Regions from separate parts of the Hyphobacterium lacteum genome, predicted to be linked through region 2. Evidence: predicted binding sites of a transcription regulator. Region 2 holds the regulator's gene; each other region holds the start of a gene.

Region 1 (2,267 bases), 240 kb from region 2:
CGTGACCTCACGCATTATTTCGCGGATACGTCCGCCTTCCTCGGCATAGACACTCATGCGCGGCGAAATCACCACGGCATCCGGACAGGCCTTCAATGCCTTGAACATGGGCATGGCGGATTTAACGCCGTAGAGGCGGGCCACGTAGCAGGCGGTAGACACGACGCCGCGCTTGCCACCGCCAATAATAACCGGCTTGTCCTCAAGAGACGGGTCGTCCCGCTTTTCGATCGCTGCATAGAAGGCATCGCAATCGATATGGGCGATGGACAATTGATTGATCTCGGGATGCCTGATGAGGCGGTGGTGGCCGCAATTCCGGCATGTGCCGGCGTCCCCGGCAGGGCCGAGGCAGGCGCGGCAATATCCAGCCATATCGCTCATTCCAGTGGCCAGAGCCATGCGGCCCCGCGCACGCCGGAGCTGTCGCCATGCTTGTGCTTGCGGACCTTTGTCGTGACCTGATCGGAGAAAACATAGGCTGGAAGGCGTTCGAGAACGGCGTCTGCCAATCCGTTGATGTTCGACAGTCCGCCACCCAGCACGATCACTTCGGGGTCGACAATATTGATGACGGTCGACAGGCCGCGCGCCAGGCGATCGTAAAAGCGCTCCATGGTCAGGGTCGCGCCGGAGTGGCCCTCAATGGCCGCAGCCACGATCTGACTGGGTGAAAGGAATGCCTTCGACCGGTTCAAATGGTCATCTGTTAGGCCCGGCCCGGACAGCCAGGTTTCCATGCAACCGCGAAGTCCGCACTTGCAGTCGCGGCCGGGAACTTCATCCTGATTGGGCCAGGGAAGGCCATTATGCCCCCATTCACCCCCCAGCAGGCCATGTCCCTGGTGCAGTTTGCCATCGATGACCAGCCCGCCGCCAACGCCGGTTCCCAGGATCACGCCAAAGACGCTCGAGGCGCCGGCACCGGCGCCGTCAACGGCTTCCGAAAGGGCAAAACAATTGGCGTCGTTGGCGCAACGGACCGGCTGTCCGATGGCGGCCTCGATATCCTTGTCCAGCGGGTGTCCGTTGAGTTCCGTCGAGTTGGCATTGCGCATTTTGCCGGTCGCCGGATTGATGGATCCGGGGTGGCCAATGCCGATTGAAACCGAATCACTCTGGCAGAATTCGCGGGCCTCACTCACCAGGCTGGCGATAACCACGATTTTTTCTGCATAGGGCCGCGGGGTCGGGGCGCGCTTGGAAAAGCGTGTGTGGCCAGCCGAATCGATTACCGCGACTTCGGTTTTGGTACCACCAAGATCAATACCGATTCGATCCATGCTTCCGATTCCAGCCCGGTTGTGATTATCCTGAAGTTCTTATCTTGTTCCGGAAAGGGAGAAAAGTTCGACGCCGACTCATCCTTGATTAAGGATCATCTGGCTTAATGTCAGCGGGGTGAAACAAGGGCAGGCTCAAGCTTGCCAGAACAACGGGAACGCGGCGGCGTTATGCTTCAGGTCATGCCCAAAAAGGTTCTCATCGTCGAGGACAATGAGCTCAATATGAAGCTCTTCTCCGATTTGCTCGAAGCCCATGGCTACGAGACTGTCGGCACGAATAATGGTCTGAACGCGCTCGACCTTGCCCGCGAGCATTCCCCCGATCTCATTCTCATGGACATACAGCTGCCGGAAGTCTCCGGGCTGGAAGTGACCAAGTGGCTGAAGGATGATGAAGAACTGTCGCCGATCCCGGTTGTGGCAGTGACGGCGTTTGCGATGAAGGGGGACGAGGAACGGATCCGCGAGGGCGGATGCGAAGCCTACATGTCCAAGCCGATTACCGTGTCGGTGTTTATCGAGACCATCCGCAGCTTCCTTGGCGAGGAGGCGGCATGAGTGCTCGGGTCCTCGTCGTCGACGACCAGGAAGCCAATGTCCGACTTCTCGAAGCCAAGCTGAAAGCCGAGTATTTCGAGGTCGTGACCGCCTATGACGGTCCGTCAGCCATTGAAAAAGCGCGCGAAGAACAGCCGGATGTAATTCTGCTGGATGTGATGATGCCCGGAATGGATGGCTTTGAAGTTTGCCGGCGGCTGAAATCCGACAAGCGCACACGGCATATTCCCGTCATCCATGTGACCGCGCTCGATCAGCCCGAGGACCGCGTCAGGGGGCTGGACAGCGGTGCCGATGATTTTCTGACCAAGCCGGTCGACAATCTGCCACTCTTTGCCCGTCTGCGTTCGCTGCTCCGCCTGAAAGAATTGCTCGATGAGCTGCGATTGCGGGAGGAGCGCGCCGAGGAGCGGGGCGTCTCAC
Region 2 (2,267 bases):
CCACGAAAATGGCAGCGGTCAACAGACCGGCGATTAGTGGACTTACCGAATTGGACCAAGCGGATCTCATGATGCCGAGGCCACACCGCTTCGGTTAACACCTCGTTTACCCGGCGCATGAGCACAGCAGCATTGCACGCCGAACCACCGCTTCTAGATTAGCGTCGGCAAAGGACATTTCATGCTGCTGATCATCGATAATTACGACAGCTTCACTTTCAACCTCGTTCACTATTTCGAGGAATTGGGAGCCAACACGCATGTCGTTCGCAATGATGCACTGAGCGTCGACCAGGCGCTTGCATTGCAGCCAAAGGCGATTTGCCTGTCACCCGGCCCCGGGCGGCCGGAAGATGCCGGCATTTGCCTCGATCTCATCCGGTCAGCGCCGGATGATCAGCCCATTCTCGGCGTCTGTCTCGGCCATCAATGCATGGGCGAGGTCTTTGGCGGCCAGACCGTACCCGCGCGGGCCATCATCCATGGCAAGGCCAGTAAGGTCAGCCATGATGATAGCGGCATATTTACCGGTCTGCCCGGCTCGTTTGCGGTCGCGCGCTATCATTCCCTCGCGATCGGCTCGCTTCCGGCTGATGCTCCTCTCATCGTCAACGCCCAGACCGCCGATGGAGAAATCATGGGAATCCGCCACAGGAATCGCCCGCTCCATGGCGTCCAGTTCCATCCGGAGAGCATCGCTTCGCAACATGGCCATTCGATACTGGCCAATTTTCTGAACATTGCAGGCCTGCCCGTGACGGCCGCGCTGGATGATTTCGCCTTAACTTGACGTTTACCCGGAACACTCATAGAACATTTTCAGAAGTTTCTGATTTGTTCTCTTTGAGGTGAGCCATGCTGACGCGCAAACAACACCAGCTTTTGCTCTTCATCCACAAGCGTTTGAGTGAAGATGGCGTATCGCCATCCTTCGAGGAAATGAAGGATGCACTGGATCTTGCCTCCAAGTCGGGAGTCCACCGCCTGATTACCGCCCTCGAGGAACGCGGCTTCATACGCCGGCTCGCCCACAGGGCGCGCGCACTGGAAGTGCTCAAAATGCCCGAGGACGCCTCTCCTGCCGCTTCGGCCAGCAATGTGGTGGAAGCCAACTTCGCGAATAGCGCGGCAAATGATGCCATGGATGTCCCCCTTCTCGGCAAGATTGCCGCAGGTGTTCCCATTGAAGCGATCCAGCACGAGCGAGACCGGATCATCCTGCCGCCTGATCTGGCGGGCGGACGCGGTGACCATTACGCGCTTGAGGTTGAAGGTGATTCAATGATCGATGCCGGCATCCTCGATGGTGATATCGTCATTATCGAGCGCAGTGATACCGCCATGAATGGCGAGATTGTCGTCGCTCTCGTTGATGAGGAAGAGGCAACGCTCAAGCGCTTGCGCAAGAAAGGCGGATCGATCGCGCTGGAAGCCGCAAACCCGGCATACGAGACCCGGATATTCGGGCCTGATCGCGTACGGGTGCAGGGACGCCTGGTCGGACTTATCCGCCGCTATCACTAGCAGGGCGGGCCCAGATCCGGCCACGGCGGCCGTCCTCTACACTGGTTCGCCTGAGTGAACGGCCCGGCTGACTCCAGATAGCGATTGCTCCCTCGCGGCTGCGGTCCCGCTGATCAATCAATTCGGCACGGCAGCTTGCACGCTGGATAGGTGACGCTGGTGCGAGCAGAACGACGAGATCCTCTCGCTGACAGGCCTCGGTGAGCCCCTCTTCTGCGCGCACGACCCCGATATCCAGTTCCGCACCATCAAGGTGGCATCCGACCGGATCGCAGCGCCAACCTGATGACCGGGGCGTGACAGGATCACCGGCCTGTTCAAGGAACACACGAAGCGGAAAGCGGGATCGGCGCCGGTCAGATGTTGCCCAGACAGAACCGGAATCGGTGTCTTCCTGCGCCAGAACCACACCGTCCTCGCTGACGAAGATATCCGGGGGCCGGCTATAGGCCCAACCGGCATAGGCAAGCAGGATCAGGATCGGCCCTGCCCAACGGAACACGCCGCGAGCCGCCACCAAGATGACAAAGCCCAGAGAGTAGAGCCCCATCACGGAACCGGGTGCAGAAGCAGCCGGTGCCAGCGCCCCCGGCCAATTACTGACCCATTCGGCAATTCCGACCACCCACATCAAGCCCTGGCTCATCACGGCCAGGGCGGGCGCATCCAGCCCCAATGGTGCCAGCGCCAGGGCAATCGCTCCAGCCGGCATCACCAGCAATGAGAAAACCGGCATGACCAGT
Region 3 (2,267 bases), on a different contig from region 2:
CGCCGCGAAAGCCCGTAAAGCGACGGCGGAGCTGCAGGCCGGACGCCGCGGCTACCGCGCCCTGTTGGCGCATTTCATTGCGGTTTCGATCGAGGCGCTGAAACAGGATTTCAACGCGCTGGGCGTGCATTTCGACCTGTGGAAGGGCGAAAGCGACGTCAATGATCTGATCCCGGGACTGGTCGAGGATTTCAAGGCGCGCAAGGTTGCCGAACCGTCCGAGGGGGCATGGGTCGTCCGCGTCGCCCGCGAGGATGACAAGAAGGAGCTGGCGCCGCTGATCCTCGTTTCGTCGCAGGGTTCCGCGCTCTACGGCACGACCGATTTGGCGACCATTCTCAATCGCCGGCAGAACCAGGACCCGGATCTTATCCTGTATGTGGTTGATCTCGGCCAGTCGGACCATTTTGAACAGGTCTTCCGCGCCGCCTACAAGGCCGGCCTCGCGGAAGAAGACACGCTGGAGCATATCAAGTTCGGCACGGTCAACGGGCCGGACGGGAAGCGTCTGCGGACCCGGGCTGGTGGTACATTTCGTTTGGCCGATCTGATCGGCGAGGCCTTCGAGCGCGCCAAGTCCCGCCTGCACGAGGCCGGGCTGGGCGAGGAATTGCCGGCGGGCGAATTCGACGCCGTGGCGCGCATGGTGGCCAATGCGGCGATCAAGTTTGCCGATCTGCAGAATTTCCGGACGACGAACTACATTTTCGAGCTCGACCGGTTTGTGTCCTTCGAGGGCAAGACCGGCCCCTATCTCCTGTATCAGGCAGTGCGGGTGAAATCGATCATGCGCAAAGCTGACGCGGAAGGCTTGAAGCCGGGCGAAATCATTGTCGGCGAAGCCGCCGAGGCGGCGCTGGTGCGCAAGCTGGACGGGTTCGATGCGGCGCTGAAACGCGCCTATGAACAGCGTGCGCCCAACCATGTCTGCGAGCATGTCTATTCGCTCGCCCAGGCCTTTTCGTCATTCTATGCGGCCTGTCCGATCCTGCCGGAAAAGGACGCTGCCATCCGTGCTTCGCGTCTGGCACTGGCGCAAGCCACGCTGCGCCAGCTTGAGCTGGGCCTGTCGCTGATCGGGCTGGATGCTCCGGAGAAGATGTAGCGCAATCGCGATTGACTCTTATTGCGCGCACTCTAAACCTCGACAAATCCCGTCCCCGCGGGAGAGACCGGCGAATAAGGCCGGCGCCGAAGGCGCAACCGCCCCGGAAACGCTCAGGCAGAAGGACCGCGGGATGACGAAACGCTGGAAAGCGGGCAGCGCAGGCTGCTCCACCGAAGGAGCAAGCAAGGGAGGGTCATCTTCCTCTTGCGGAATCTCTCAGGTCCATCCGACAGCGGGGGCCGTCCGGTACGCCGGACAAGCCGGCAACGGGGCACGCCAACATGACCGATACGCTGCGGACACCGCTATATGACCTTCATGTCGAGCTGGGCGCGAAAATCGTGCCTTTTGCCGGATATGACATGCCGCTGCAGTATGAAGGCATCATGGCCGAGCATAATCACACGCGGGATGCGGCCGGCCTGTTTGATGTCTCGCACATGGGCCAGGCGCATTACACCGGTGATGAAGCCGCGCTGGAAAAGCTGATCACGGCGGATCTGTCGGCACTGGCGCCGGGCGAGCAGAGATACACGCTGTTGCTGAATGATCAGGGCGGCATCATGGACGATCTGATGGTCTCGCGCCCGTTCGGCGATGATGGCTTGTTCCTGGTGGTCAACGCGGCAATGAAGGCCAATGACTTTGCCCATATCGAAGCAAAGACCGGTGGGCCGTTGAACGTGATCGAGGACCGGGCGCTGGTGGCCCTGCAGGGCCCGCAGGCGGCTGACGTGTTCAGCGCCATGGTCCCGGGCGCGGGCGATCTGGTATTCATGCAGTGCGGCGTGTTCGAGCTGGATGGTGTCGAGATCTATGTCTCGCGCTCCGGCTATACCGGCGAGGACGGGTATGAAATTTCCATTCCGGCGGGCCAGGCCGAGGCCATTGTCCGCAAGCTTTTGAGTGACGGACGGGTGAAGCCGATCGGCCTCGGCGCGCGTGATTCGCTGCGCCTGGAAGCCGGGCTCTGCCTCTATGGCCACGACATGGACGAGACAAAGACGCCGGCCGAGGCAACGCTTATGTGGGCAGTGGCCAAGCCGCGCCGCGAGCGGATGGATTTCCCGGGGGCTGCGCGCGTTATGCAGATGTTTGCCGACAAGCCGGCGCGCAAGCGCGTCGGCTTTGTCATGGACGGCGCTCCGGCGCGTGAAGG

What was found. Region 2 encodes LexA, which represses DNA repair genes until DNA is damaged. Its sites were predicted from a motif close to ATGTTCCNCTTGTGTTCC; they were not measured.
Region 1: the regulator LexA is predicted to act here: its motif matches at 1,317-1,334, upstream of V0U79_RS02065 (ROK family protein).
Region 3: the regulator LexA is predicted to act here: its motif matches at 1,304-1,321, upstream of gcvT (glycine cleavage system aminomethyltransferase GcvT).

What each region holds. Positions count from the first base shown of each region.
Region 1 covers NZ_JAZDRP010000001.1:431,435-433,701, reverse strand. The annotation lists gene V0U79_RS02070 (DNA polymerase IV) at 1-384, opposite strand, end outside; gene V0U79_RS02065 (ROK family protein) at 381-1,283, opposite strand; gene V0U79_RS02060 (response regulator) at 1,467-1,844, shown strand; gene V0U79_RS02055 (PleD family two-component system response regulator) at 1,841-2,267, shown strand, end outside.
Region 2 covers NZ_JAZDRP010000001.1:190,604-192,870, reverse strand. The annotation lists gene V0U79_RS00915 (divergent polysaccharide deacetylase family protein) at 1-70, opposite strand, end outside; gene V0U79_RS00910 (anthranilate synthase component II) at 182-790, shown strand; gene lexA (transcriptional repressor LexA) at 856-1,524, shown strand; gene V0U79_RS00900 (ComEC/Rec2 family competence protein) at 1,505-2,267, opposite strand, start outside.
Region 3 covers NZ_JAZDRP010000002.1:69,351-71,617, reverse strand. The annotation lists gene argS (arginine--tRNA ligase) at 1-1,105, shown strand, start outside; glycine riboswitch at 1,154-1,244, shown strand; glycine riboswitch at 1,248-1,343, shown strand; gene gcvT (glycine cleavage system aminomethyltransferase GcvT) at 1,390-2,267, shown strand, end outside.